DNA from 3 places in the Streptomyces venetus genome. Region 2 is predicted to be linked to each of the others. Evidence: riboswitches for the same ligand, from Rfam matches in the RefSeq annotation. Region 2 holds a riboswitch; each other region holds the start of a gene.

Region 1 (4,269 bases), on a different contig from region 2:
ACCGCAGCCCGAGAGCCCGGGCCAGTTCACCCACGACGACCTCGGCGACCAGTGCCTTGCGGCCCTGTGCGGAGCCGGTGAACTTCACGACGTAGGTACCCAGGTCGTCGGCCTCCACGATGCCGGGGACGGAGCCGCCGGAACGCAGGGGCGCGATGTAGCGGGTGGCGGTGACCTCGGGCAGCATCCCTCAACCGTACCGGGCACCTCGTACGCGGAAGCGATTCCTGATGCCGACCGGAGCCCGACATAAACCACGAAAGCGCCATCAATGGCAAAAATGCCTCACCCCTGCCTGTTGTATGGAGCCGTCCACGCACAACGGGAGTGAAGCGCATGGCCGACGAGATCACGGGCGCGGGGCCGCCACCGTCCGCGAGTCTGAAGCCCGACGCGATCGGGTTCCTCGACGCGCTGGTCATCGGGCTCAACGCGACCTCCCCGGCCTACTCCGTGGCAGCGGTCATCGGCCCGGTCGTGGCGCTGGTCGGCATCTACGCCCCCGGGGTGATGGTCGCGTCGTTCGTGCCCATGCTGCTGATCGCGTCCGCGTTCTACTACCTCAACAAGGTGGACCAGGACTGCGGCACGACCTTCTCGTGGGTCACCCGGGCCATGGGACCGTGGGCGGGATGGCTCGGCGGCTGGGCCATCACGATGACGGGTGTGCTGGTGGTCGGGTCGCTCGCGGACGTCGCCGTGACCTTCTTCCTGCTCGCCGTCGGCCTGGACAGCTGGGCCGACAACGACGTCGTGCGCCAGGTGCTCACCGTGCTGCTCATCCTGGTGATGACGGCCGTCTGCGTCATCGGCATCGACGTGTCGGCCAAGGTGCAGAACGTCCTCATCCTGGCGCAGGTCGCCTGCCTGCTCGCCTTCGCCGTGGTGGCCCTGTACCGCGTCTACGCCGACACCGGCACCCTGGACTCCGTCGAGCCGAAGATCAGCTGGCTGAACCCGTTCGGAGCCGGCGGGGCGCCGCTCACCTCGTCCCTGCTGCTGGGCGTGTTCATCTACTGGGGCTGGGAGTCGGCGGTCAACCTCACCGAGGAGGTCGAGGACTCGGCGATCGCGCCCGGCAAGGCGGCCGTGTGGTCGACGGTGCTGCTGCTGGTGACCTACGTCGCGGTCGCCTTCGCGGTCGTGGCCTACGCCGGGACGGCCTACCTCGCCGAGAACGCGGCGGAGGAGGAGTTCATCTTCGCGCTGCTCGCCGAGGAGGCGATGGGCGGCTGGGACTGGGTGGTGCTGCTGGCGGTGTCGACGTCCGCGCTCGCCTCCACGCAGACGACGATCATCCCGGCCTCGCGCACCGGGCTGTCCATGGCACGCCGGCACGCCCTGCCCGCGCACTTCGGCCGCATCCACCCGCGGTACCGCACCCCCGACGTGAGCACCTGGTGGGTCGCGGGCATCGCCATCGTCTGGTACCTCGTCCTCTTCCACATCAGCGAGAACGCGCTCTTCGACTCCCTGACCGCCCTGTCCCTGCTGATCGCGTTCTACTACGCGCTCACGGGTCTGGCGTGCGCGGTCTACTACCGCCGCGAACTGACCCGCAGCGTCCGCGACTTCCTGCTGATCGGCCTCGGCCCGCTGGTCGGTGCCGGGCTGCTGGCATGGCTGCTGGTGGAGTCCGTGTCGGACATGGCCGACCCCGCCAACTCCTACAGCGGCGTCTCGTGGTTCGGGATCGGCCCACCGCTCGTCATCGGCATCGGCATCGCCCTCACGGGCGTGGTCCTGATGGTCGTGTGGCGACTGACGGCCCCCGCGTTCTGGTCGGAACGCCCCAGCACGGTCGACCCCGCCCTGATGCACGGAAAGGAGTCCTGAAGCTGCCGGTGGTCCTCATGAGCGGCCCGGGCGCCGTTTCGCGAGCGGGCTGAAGGCGTACAGGTCGAGGATCTCGGGCCGGGGGGCGACACCGGGACCGCCCTCCCGGACCCAGTAGACGATGTCCTCGGTCGCGGCGGGGTCGTTGACCAGCCCGAGCCACACCGGCCGCCCGCCGGCCGCCCGGCCCGCGGCGGAGGGCTGGACGACGATGACGTTGGCCTGGTCGCAGACGTCGAGGCAGTCGGAGATCCGGACCGGCGCGGCAGCGCGCAGCCGCTCGGTCTGGGCGGTGTGGTCGACACCGGTCACCTTGCCGCTGCCGCAGCAGCAGTCCCGGCACACGACGATGCGGCACGGAAGCCCTCCGGCCGGCGTTGCGGACATGCCGCACCTTCCCTCTCTCCCGGGGAGATCCGCCCCGGTGGTTCGTCGAGGAGGCGACCGCGTGAGTCTCCTGGCTCTCGGGTCGACGCCGGTCCCGGCCTTCCCACCCTCGCGGGCAGTGGCCTGTCGGGAACGGCTCACCGATCACAGTGGCGGGACCGCGCCGGATTCACACCGGCTTCCTCGTTCCGCCGTCGCCTTGTTCGCCGGTCATCTTGCCATGGGGCCGGGGCAGGACGGCAGTTGCCGACCGGCTTTACGGCTTCGCCCGGCGGTCACGGGCAGGGCCCCGCCGGCGGGTTCGGGTACGGTTCGAGGGGGTTGTGTGAGGAACGGGGAGGCTCGGTGGGGGCGGGGAAGCGGCGTACGGCGGGGAGCGTGGCGTGGCTGCTGATGGGGGTTCTGGCTCTCGTCTTCGGGGTGGCCAGTGCCCTGGAGGTGCGCGGAGCGCTGGACCGGGAGCGGGAGTTCCGTGCCGCGCCGGCGTGCGCCTCGGTCCAGCTGAAGGCGTCGGGGTGCCGGTGGGAGCAGGAGTTCACCGTCCGCAGGGCCGACACGCACCGCGGGGAGCGGAACGCCTCACCCGAGGCGGAGTTGGTGCTGCCCTCCGGCAAGCCCTGGGAGGTGACGTTCCCGCACGCCGATCCGGTGGTGTCGGAGCTGGAGCCGGGCGACAAGGTCGTGGGCCTGATCTGGCACGGGGATGTCGTCGAGGTGCGGGACGACGGCGATCGGCGGCAGCGGACGTCCGATTCACCGGTCGGGTGGCCCGAGGACCGTCTCGGCGGCGCCCTGATCTGCTTCTCGTTCGGGCTGCCCGCCGTCGTCGGCGGGGGGTGGCCCCTGTTCGCGCGGGGCGACCGACGTCATGCGAAGGCGGCCTCGGTGGTACGGGGGCACGGCGTCGGCATGGCCGGCGCGGCCGTCCTGACGCTGTGGGCGCAGTCCGCCAACGACTGGCCGCTCTGGTCGATCCCGGCGATCTGGGGGCCGCTCGCGCTGCTCGGCCTGGCGTCCATGACGGCCTTCGCGATCGCCGCTCTCCGCGGTGGCCTGGACGACAACGCGCCGGACACCCCGGACACACCGGAAGCCGCTGAGCCGGACGCCACGGCCACGGCGTCAGGTCACTCCTGACCCTGGGCACCGGCGGAGAGCCGCGCGCCCCCGCACAGCGAGGCGCCGCCGCACCCCGCGGGCCGGGCCTCGATGGGGACGCCGTTCGCGCGCAGCACCTCGCGGACGTCGAGGATCAGCGGGAACACCTCGTGGTTGCGGTCCTCCCCCTGCTCGTCCCAGGCCCGTTGCTCCGCTTCCACCGCCATGCGGTCCTCGGCGAACACGCGCTCGGTGAAGCGCCGGACGAACGGCCAGGCCAGGTGGAGGAGGCCGGGGATCCGGGGTTTCTCGATCATGAGCAGGCCGTAGGCGTGACACCTGCGCTGCTCGGCGTCCTCGGGGACGTAGGCCGCCCAGAGGCGGAAGGCCGGGCGGTCGGCGTTCTCCGGCACCAGTTCGAGGGTCTGGTACGGGTACTCGGTGCGGATCGTCATGACATCGGCGGTGCCGCCCCCGACCCCCTCGGAGGCCAGCAGGCCGGCGCTGCGGCTGCGTCTTCCCCCGGTGTGGGTGAACAGGTAGCCGGCCTCCACCGAGCGCTCGTCGCTCCGGTAGCCCAGCAGTTCGGGGTGGAGTCTGCCGACCACGCCCCGGTGCAGGAACTGGTGGTTCATGTCGAGGAGGTTCTCGTGCATGAACGAGTAGTGGCAGCGCACGGTCTTGGAGTACGTCATGGTCCGGTACCGCGGTGAGCCGAAGGCCGGCAGCTCGGGCAGCGGCGTGGCCGCGGCCCGCTGCGGGTCGCCCGGGAAGACGAACACCAGGCCGTACGCCTCGCGGACGGGGTAGCCGCGCACACCGCGGGGCGGCCGGCGGTCGCCCTTGGCCAGGTACGGGATCTGTGAGACGCGGCCGTCGCCGCGGTAGGCCCAGGCGTGGTAGCGGCAGCGGAGTGTCTCGCCCTCCACGACTCCCATGCTCAGCGGC
Region 2 (4,269 bases):
TGACGGTGGGGCAGATGCTGGTCGTGCCCGCCGCCCGGGCCTGGGTGCCCGACCTCGCCGAGGAAGGCCGGATCGGCCTCTACACGGGTGCGCTGTCGTCCGTCTCCGGTCTGATCGTGCTCGCGGGCAGCGCGGCCACCGGCTTCCTGCTCGACCTGGGCCTCCCGGCCGCCGTGCCCTGGCTGGTCCTCGCCGCCGTGACGGCCCTCGCGGTGACGCTGCTGCCGCGCCGGGTGGAGGGCGCGGCCGCCTGACACGGGTGGCCACGGCGGTCACGTGGCGCCAGTATCCTGGGTCGGCTGCGGCACCCCCACATCAACCTCCGCGGGAAAGCGGGGAGTTGCGCCTGCGGCGACGACCTTCCCACGAGCATGAGGACGAGGACGAGTGCTGCTAGCGGGCCGCTACCGGCTGGACACTGAGATCGGGCGCGGCGGAATGGGAGAAGTCTGGCGTGCGTACGACCAGATGCTCGCCAGGGCGGTGGCCGTCAAGTTACTGCTGCCGCAGGACACGGACGCGACGGCGGCCTCCCGGTTCCGTCTGGAGGCCCAGACCGCCGGGCGTCTCAACCACCCCAACCTCGTCGGTGTCCTGGACTTCGGCGAGCACGACAACCGGCTGTTCCTGGTGATGGAACTGGTCGACGGTGACAGCCTCTCCGGAGTGCTGGCCGTCTCCGGCGCGCTCACCGCCGAGCGGGTGGCGACCCTCGCCGCGCAGGCCGCCGCCGGACTCGCCGCCGCGCACGAGCAGGGCATCGTGCACCGGGACGTCAAGCCCGCCAACCTGCTGCTGGACGTCCACGGGACGCTCAAGATCGGTGACTTCGGCATCGCGCGCTTCCTCGACGATCCCGGCGCGGCACTCACGGCGACCGGCCAGATCGTCGGCACCGGCCTCTACCTGGCGCCGGAACGGGCCCTGGGCAAGCCCGCGAGCCCCGCCTCCGACATGTACTCCCTGGGCTGCGTGCTCTACCAGCTCCTCAGCGGCCGCCCGCCGTTCCAGGCGGACACCGCCGTGGCGCTCCTCCACCAGCATCTCGACAACACCCCCGTGCCGCCTCGCGAACTCGGTGTCACCGGTCTCCCGCCGGCCTTCGAGAGCTACCTGCTCGCCCTGCTCGCCAAGCGGCCCGAGGACCGGCCCACGGCCCAGCAGACCGCCGAGTGGTTCGCCGGCGGCGCCTGGCGGGGTCTGCCCGAGCCGCTGCCGGAGGCCGCGTTCCCGGCGCCGCCCTCCGAGCCGGGAACGTACGCGGCGGCCGAGAGCTCCGCCCCGGCCACGTACGCGCTGCCGACGGGGTCCCGCACCGCCCGGGAGGGGCGTTCACGTCGTGCCGCTCCGCGCAACGCGCCGGGCAACCGGCCGCGCGTGGCCGCGACGGCCGCCGCTGCGGCCCTCTTCCTGGCCGCGATGCTCGCCGGCATGATGTGGTTCGCTCCCGACGACACCGCGACGCAGGGCACGGAACCCGACGCGTCCCCGTCCGCGAGCAGCCCTGCCGCCCCCTCGTCAGCCGAGTCCGCCGACCCTCTCGGGTCCGCCCCGGCGGGCGACGGGGCGCCGACCGTCGGCACAGTGGCCGATGTCACTCCCTCCACCACGGCGCCCGCTCCCCCGACCTCCGCGGCCCCGGAACCGAGCTCCACGGCCCCGACGGAGGAGACGAGCGACACCAAGCCGGAGAAGGCGGACAAGCCCCAGGAGGCGAAGCCCGAGCCGTCCCAGGAGGGCGCGGGGGACGATGACGACGAGGGCGACGACTGAGGAGTTCTGCGCCGGTGTGCCGGGGGGCGCCCCTTGCGCGCCCCCTCGGGTGGCTTGTCATCGCCCTCGTCCCGGCACTACTGTCACCACGCCTTGGTGAACGGGAAATCCGGTGTGATGCCGGTGCGGCCCTCGCCACTGTGATCGGGAAGTCCGGCTCCGGCCCTCGCGGGCGGCCACTGGGTCCTCAGGGACCCGGGAAGGCGGAGTACGGGCGGTGGGACCCGTGAGCCAGGAGACCGGCCAAGGCGCGTCAACCATCCACGAGGTGCTGGAGAGGGTCTGCTGAGCCATGCACATAGCCGAGGGTTTCCTTCCTCCGGCGCACGCGGTCGCCTGGGGCGTCGCGTCGGCGCCGTTCGTCATCCACGGGGCCCGGTCACTCACCCGTGAGGTGCGCGAGCATCCCGAGAGCACTCTGCTCCTCGGTGCCTCCGGCGCCTTCACCTTCGTCCTGTCCGCCCTGAAGCTGCCCTCCGTCACCGGCAGTTGTTCCCACCCCACCGGCACGGGCCTGGGAGCCATCCTGTTCCGGCCGCCCATCATGGCGGTGCTGGGCACCATCACCCTGCTCTTCCAGGCCCTGCTGCTCGCGCACGGTGGTCTCACCACGCTCGGCGCCAACGTCTTCTCCATGGCGATCGTCGGGCCCTGGGCCGGATACGCGGTGTACAAGCTGCTGCGGCGGTTCGACGTGCCGCTGATGGTCACCGTGTTCTTCGCCGCGTTCGTCGCCGACCTGTCCACCTACTGCGTCACCAGCGTGCAGCTGGCGCTGGCCTTCCCCGACCCGGGCAGCGGGTTCCTGGGGGCGCTCGGCAAGTTCGGCTCCATCTTCGCGGTCACGCAGATTCCGCTCGCGGTGAGCGAGGGTCTGCTGACGGTGCTCGTGATGCGGCTGCTGGTGCAGTCCAGCAAGGGCGAACTGACCCGGCTGGGTGTGCTCCTCGCCGAGAAGCGGTCCCGGACCGAGGCCGGGACCGAGGCGGTGACCCGATGAGCAGGAACACGAAGATCAACGTTCTGCTGCTGGTCCTCGTGGCCGCGCTCGCCGTGCTGCCGCTCGCACTCGGCCTCGGCGACCACAAGAAGGAGCCGTTCACGGGCTCCGACGGCGAAGCCGAGACGGCGATCACCGAGATCAAGCCGGACTACAAGCCGTGGTTCTCGCCGCTGTACGAACCGCCGTCCGGTGAGATCGAGTCGGCCCTGTTCTCCCTCCAGGCGGCGCTCGGCGCCGGTGTCCTCGCCTACTACTTCGGCCTGCGCCGGGGGCGGCGGCAGGGCGAGCAGCGGGCACTGGAGCGGGTCGCGGCGAGCCAGGAGCATGACGCCGCCGAGGAGTCCACGGTCGAGAGGGCCTGAGTCGCGTGCTGCCGATCGACGCTGCGGCGCACAGCAGTCGCTGGCGCCGCCGTCATCCCGTGGACAAGGCCGTGCTCGGGCTGGGGCTGACCGTGCTGGCCGTCTCGCTGCCGCCCTGGCCGGGCGCGGCCCTGGTGCTCGTGACGGCCCTGGTGGTGCTGCTGGGTCCGGCCGGTGTGCCCTGGCAACGGCTGTGGCGGGCCTATCGGGTGCCGTTGGGGTTCTGTGTGACGGGCGCGGTCACGCTGCTGGTCCAGGTCGGCGGCCCGGGGGGTTTCGTCTCCCTCGCCCACGACGGGCCGGTCCGGGCCGGTGAGTTGCTGCTACGCACCTCCGCGGCCTCCCTGGGCGTGCTGCTGTTCGCCTTCACGACGCCCATGTCGGACCTGCTGCCGCGGCTGGTCCGGGCCGGGATCCCGGCGCCCGTCGTGGACGTGGCGCTGGTGACGTACCGCATGAGCTTCCTGCTGCTGGACTCCGTGCGCCGGGTCCGCGACGCGCAGGCCGCCCGGCTCGGGCACACCTCGCGGGCCGCCGCCTGGCGTTCGCTGGGCGGGCTCGGCGCCACCGCGTTCGTCCGGGCCTTCGACCGGGCGGCCCGCCTCCAGGCCGGTCTCGCCGGGCGCGGCTACGACGGCACGCTGCGCGTCCTGCTGCCCGAAGCCCGCGTCTCCGTCCGCTTCACGGCCGCCAGTTGTGCCCTCCTCGCGGCGCTGGCAGTCCTCACCTTCGCACTGGAAAGGCCGCTGACATGAGCGAGCCCGCCCTCGTCGCCCTGCGGGGCGCGTCCTTCGCCTACGAGGACGGCCCCGCCGTGCTCAGCAGCCTCGACTTCGACATCGCCGAGGGGCGTGCGCTCGCCCTGCTCGGCCGCAACGGCAGCGGCAAGACCACGCTGATGCGGCTGCTCAGCGGCGGACTGCGCCCGGACGAGGGCCGGTTGACGGTCGAGGGGCAGCCGGTGACCTACGACCGCAAGGGCCTGACGCGGCTGCGGACGACCGTCCAGCTGGTGGTGCAGGACCCGGACGACCAGTTGTTCGCGGCCTCCGTCGAACAGGACGTGTCGTTCGGTCCGCTGAACCTCGGTCTGCCCGACGGGGAGGTGCGGGCGCGGGTGGCGGAGGCGCT
Region 3 (4,269 bases), on a different contig from region 2:
GGCCTCGCCGCCGAGCAGCACGGTGGGGATGCCGGACGCCTTCAGCGCGGCGAGCCCGTCCTCCCAGGCCCGCTTGCCGCCGAGCAGCCGTACGACGGCGATGTCGGCGCCCTCCAGCAGGGCCGGAAGCTCCTCCCGGGCGTCCACACGGGTCGGATTGCCGATCCGGTACGAGGCACCGGAGGCGGCCCGGGCCGCCAGCAGGTCCGTGTCGGCGGTCGACAACAACAACACAGTGCTCATGCGGGCGCTCCCGGTGGGATGAAGGGCAGTCCTCGCGGCGCGCCCGACTCGATGAGCCGCCACAGCGCGTCCGTGTCCGCGTGCTGTTCGATCAGGTCGCCGAGCCGGTCGAGCTGCTCCTCGCGCAGCGCGGCGAACGACGTGTCGGGCGCGGGCACGAAACGGCGGCCCGCGGCGGCCGCCACCTCGCGCAGGAAGGCCCGCCGGAACCCGTCCGACTCCAGCGAGCCGTGCCAGTGCGTGCCCCAGGTCTGCCCGACCCGGCAGCCGTCCAGGAAGGGTTCCCCTCCGGTGACGTCCGCGATCCCGTGATGGATCTCGTAGCCCTCGACGCGCTCGCCGAGGGCTTCCCCGACCGGCCGGGTCAGGGTCTTCTCCCGGGCGAACCGCACGCGGACGGGAAGGACCCCGAGCCCCGCCACGCTCCCCTTCCGGCTCTCGACGTCGTCCTCGATGTGCTCGCCGAGCACCTGGAAGCCGCCGCAGACGCCGAGGACGGGCCGCCCCTCGGCGACCCTGCGCCGCAGCGCCTCGGCGAGCCCCCGCTCGTGCAGCCACTCCAGCGCGCGGACCGTCCCCCGGGTCCCCGGGACGACGACGAGATCGGCGTCGGCGAGCTCCTCCGGCCGGTCCACGAACCGCACCACCACACCCGGTTCGGCGGCCAGGGCGTCCACGTCGGTGAAGTTGGACATGAGGGGGATCGCGCAGACGGCGATCCGCAGGACGTCCTCCCCGACGGGCGGGGCGACGGTCGACTCGCGCACCGTGCCGCGCAGGGACACCCGCAGTCCGTCCTCCTCGTCGATGCCGAGCCCGTGCCGGAAGGGCAGGACGCCGTAGGTGTGCCGTCCGGTGAGCCCGTGCAGCATGTCCAGGCCGGGCTCCAGCAGACTCACGTCCCCGCGGAACTTGTTGACGAGGAACCCGGCGACGAGCTCCTGGTCCTCGGGCGAGAGCAGGGCGACGGTCCCGAAGAACGAGGCGAAGACCCCGCCGCGGTCGATGTCGCCGACGACGAGCACGGGCAGCCGCGCGCCCCGCGCGATCCCCATGTTGACGATGTCCGTCCGCCGCAGATTGATCTCGGCGGGAGAACCGGCCCCCTCACAGATCACCGCGTCATACGTGCCCCGCAACTCGGCGAGGCAGTCGAGAACGGTCCCGAGCAGTTTCTGCTGGCGCCCCCCGTGGTAGCCGCGCGCGCTCAACTCGCCCACCGGCTTGCCCATCAGCACGACCTGGCTGCTGCGCTCGCCACCGGGCTTGAGCAGCACGGGGTTCATCAGCGCGGTCGGCTCGACGCGGCAGGCCTGGGCCTGCATGGCCTGCGCACGCCCGATCTCGGCGCCCTCCCTCGTCACGAAGGAGTTGAGGGACATGTTCTGCGCCTTGAAGGGCGCGACCTTGACGCCCTGCCGGACCAGCCACCGGCAGATCCCCGCCGTGACGACGCTCTTGCCGGCGTCCGAGGTGGTGCCGGCGACAAGAAGCCCACCGCTCATACTCACTGCCCCCTCTTCAACAGCCGCGCACCGGCGCACACCCCGAGCGCGAGCCAGGTGACGCGCCGCGACAGCCGCACGGCCCGTGCGACGTCGTGCGTGTCGACGGCACGCCCTTCCGTGTTCAGCACGGGCCGGTGCTCCACCCGCCCGCCGTACGAGAGCGTCCCGCCCAGCCGCACCCCGAGCGCTCCGGCGAAAGAGGCCTCCACGGGCCCGGCGTTGGGGCTCGGATGCTTCGCCGCGTCCGCCCGCCAGGCCCGTACGGCCCCGCGCGGATCCGGTCCGGCCAGCGTCGCGAGCACGGCGGTCAGCCGGGCCCCCGGCCACCCCGCGAGGTCGTCCAGCCGGGCGGAGGCCCACCCGTACCGCCGGTACCGGGCGGACTTGTGCCCGACCATGGCGTCGAGGGTGTTGACGGCCCGGAAGCCGAGAAGCCCCGGTACACCCCCGACGGCCCCCCACACGAGAGCCCCCACGACCGCGTCGGAGGTGTTCTCGGCGACGGACTCGACGACGGCCCGGGCGATCCCGTCGGCGTCGAGTGCCTGCGGATCCCGCCCGCACAGATGCGGCAGCCGCGCACGGGCCGCTTCGACGTCCCCCGCCTCCAGGGCCCGCCCGATGGCCCGCGCCTCCCGGGCGAGCGAAGTCCCCCCGACCACGGCCCAGGTGGCGGCGCCGGTCAGCGCGACGGAGGCGACGGCGGAGGTACGGACGGCACGTGCGGCGATGGCCCCGAGCGCGACGGCACCGCCCGCGCACACGGTGGTGTGCAGCGTGCCCCACCCCCGGTGGTCCCGCCACAACACCCGCTCCACGGCACCCGCGGCCCGCCCGAACACGGCGACGGGATGCCCTCGGCGAGGATCGCCGAGCAGCAGGTCACCGATGAGGCCGGCGGCGGCGCCGTACGCGAAGACGCGACCGGCACCCATGGGCTCAGCCGCCCACGGAAGCGGTCAGGGGCGGGGTACTCGACCTCGAACGGCAGCCGCGCATCGCGATATGTCCTCACTCAGGGTGTCCACGCCCTGGTTCGACTAGACCGGCGGTGAGAGTTCCTGGCTCCCGGGGATCACTACCCCGGTGACAGTGGCGGGACCGCGCCGGACTTCCACCGGCTTCCTCTCCTGCCGCCGTACTGGCCCCGGCAGTCCACCACGGCCGCGAACGGCCGTCAACTTGCCGTTGACCTGCGAGGGGAGAGTGTGCAGAACCCCACACCGGGTGGGGGCGGTACGACGCCGAGTCGCCCGCACACGACACCCGCACACGACAACCGGGCGGCACAGGGCCGAAGCCCCGCGCCGCCCGGCGACAAGCAGTCGTGGTCAGGCCACGATCAGGTAGATCCCGTACCCGACGGCCGCCGCACACGCCGCGAAGCAGGCGTACGCGCCGGTGACCGCGAGGCCGGCCGAACCGCCCTGCGCGGCCGCCCGCTCCTGGCGGGACAGGCCGGTGATGCCGAGGGTGAACAGGCCCACCAGGGCCACGGTGACCACGAGGCTGACGCCGAAGACGGAGCCGAGGGCCGCCCAGTCGATCTTCATGGCAGAGGTTCTCCTTGTAACCGCGTGGGCGGGATCAGACCGGGGTGGACGTGGTGGTCGTGGCGGCGGCTTCCCGTTCGGCCTCCGCCTGGGCCGGGAACGTGGGCAGCGACTCCTCCGATGCCGTGCCGCCCGCCGGCGGCGGCGTGACCGCGGCCATCGCCGTGGTCACCACACCGGCCGGCTCCGTCTCCTCGGCGGCGTTGACGTTGGTGTGGTCGATGACCTCACGCCGGGAGAGCTTCCAGATCACCGCGCTGGAGGCGACCAGGAAGACCGCCACCACCGCCGTGCCCCAGTCGCCGAAGCCGGTGACGTACTCGGCGAGCGCGCCCACCAGGGCCGCCGCCGGCAGGGTCAGGGCCCAGGCGACGAACATCCGCGTCGCCGTCGACCAGCGGACGACGCCGCCCTTGCGGCCGAGGCCCGCGCCCATCACCGAGCCGGACACGGAGTGGGTGGTGGAGAGGGAGAAGCCGAGGTGGGAGGAGGCCAGGATGACCGTCGCCGCGCTGGTCTGGGCGGCGAAGCCCTGCTGCGGCTGAAGGTCCGTCAGGCCCTTGCCCATCGTGCGGATGATGCGCCAGCCGCCGAGGTAGGTGCCGAGGGCGATGGCGAGCCCCGCCGAGAGGATGACCCACAGGGGCGGGTCGGAGTCGGGGGCGACGGCGCCGCCGGCGACCAGGGCGAGGGTGATGACACCCATCGTCTTCTGGGCGTCGTTGGTGCCGTGCGCCAGGGAGACCAGGCCCGCCGAGGCGATCTGGCCGGCCCGGTAGCCCTTCTCGGACGCCTTGCCGTCGGCCTTCTTCCCGAGGGAGTACGTCAGCCGGGTGGCGAACATCGCCGCGATGCCCGCGACCAGCGGCGCGGCGATCGCCGGGATCAGCACCTTGGTGACCAGCACGTCGCCGTGCACCGCGCCGACGCCCGCCGAGGCGATCGTGGCGCCGATCAGGCCGCCC

Evidence for each region. Region 2 has a riboswitch for cobalamin ahead of ABEA82_RS26015 (energy-coupling factor ABC transporter permease). Riboswitches for the same ligand answer to the same signal wherever they lie in the genome.
Region 1: linked by a shared signal. The riboswitch ahead of ABEA82_RS22470 ((2Fe-2S) ferredoxin domain-containing protein) and the one ahead of ABEA82_RS26015 (energy-coupling factor ABC transporter permease) in region 2 are both predicted to bind cobalamin.
Region 3: linked by a shared signal. The riboswitch ahead of ABEA82_RS36385 (cobalamin biosynthesis protein) and the one ahead of ABEA82_RS26015 (energy-coupling factor ABC transporter permease) in region 2 are both predicted to bind cobalamin.

What each region holds. Positions count from the first base shown of each region.
Region 1 is NZ_BAABET010000006.1:544,593-548,861, forward strand. It holds gene ABEA82_RS22460 (HipA family kinase) at 1-187, opposite strand, end outside; gene ABEA82_RS22465 (APC family permease) at 337-1,836, shown strand; gene ABEA82_RS22470 ((2Fe-2S) ferredoxin domain-containing protein) at 1,852-2,223, opposite strand; cobalamin riboswitch at 2,287-2,408, opposite strand; gene ABEA82_RS22475 (hypothetical protein) at 2,569-3,360, shown strand; gene ABEA82_RS22480 (Rieske 2Fe-2S domain-containing protein) at 3,351-4,269, opposite strand, start outside.
Region 2 is NZ_BAABET010000008.1:178,978-183,246, forward strand. It holds gene ABEA82_RS26005 (MDR family MFS transporter) at 1-254, shown strand, start outside; gene ABEA82_RS26010 (serine/threonine-protein kinase) at 439-1,773, shown strand; cobalamin riboswitch at 1,851-2,035, shown strand; gene ABEA82_RS26015 (energy-coupling factor ABC transporter permease) at 2,066-2,773, shown strand; gene ABEA82_RS26020 (energy-coupling factor ABC transporter substrate-binding protein) at 2,770-3,138, shown strand; gene cbiQ (cobalt ECF transporter T component CbiQ) at 3,144-3,893, shown strand; gene ABEA82_RS26030 (energy-coupling factor ABC transporter ATP-binding protein) at 3,890-4,269, shown strand, end outside.
Region 3 is NZ_BAABET010000015.1:81,820-86,088, forward strand. It holds gene cobN (cobaltochelatase subunit CobN) at 1-243, opposite strand, end outside; gene ABEA82_RS36380 (cobyric acid synthase) at 240-1,748, opposite strand; gene ABEA82_RS36385 (cobalamin biosynthesis protein) at 1,751-2,686, opposite strand; cobalamin riboswitch at 2,788-2,926, opposite strand; gene ABEA82_RS36390 (hypothetical protein) at 3,083-3,304, opposite strand; gene ABEA82_RS36395 (inorganic phosphate transporter) at 3,339-4,269, opposite strand, start outside.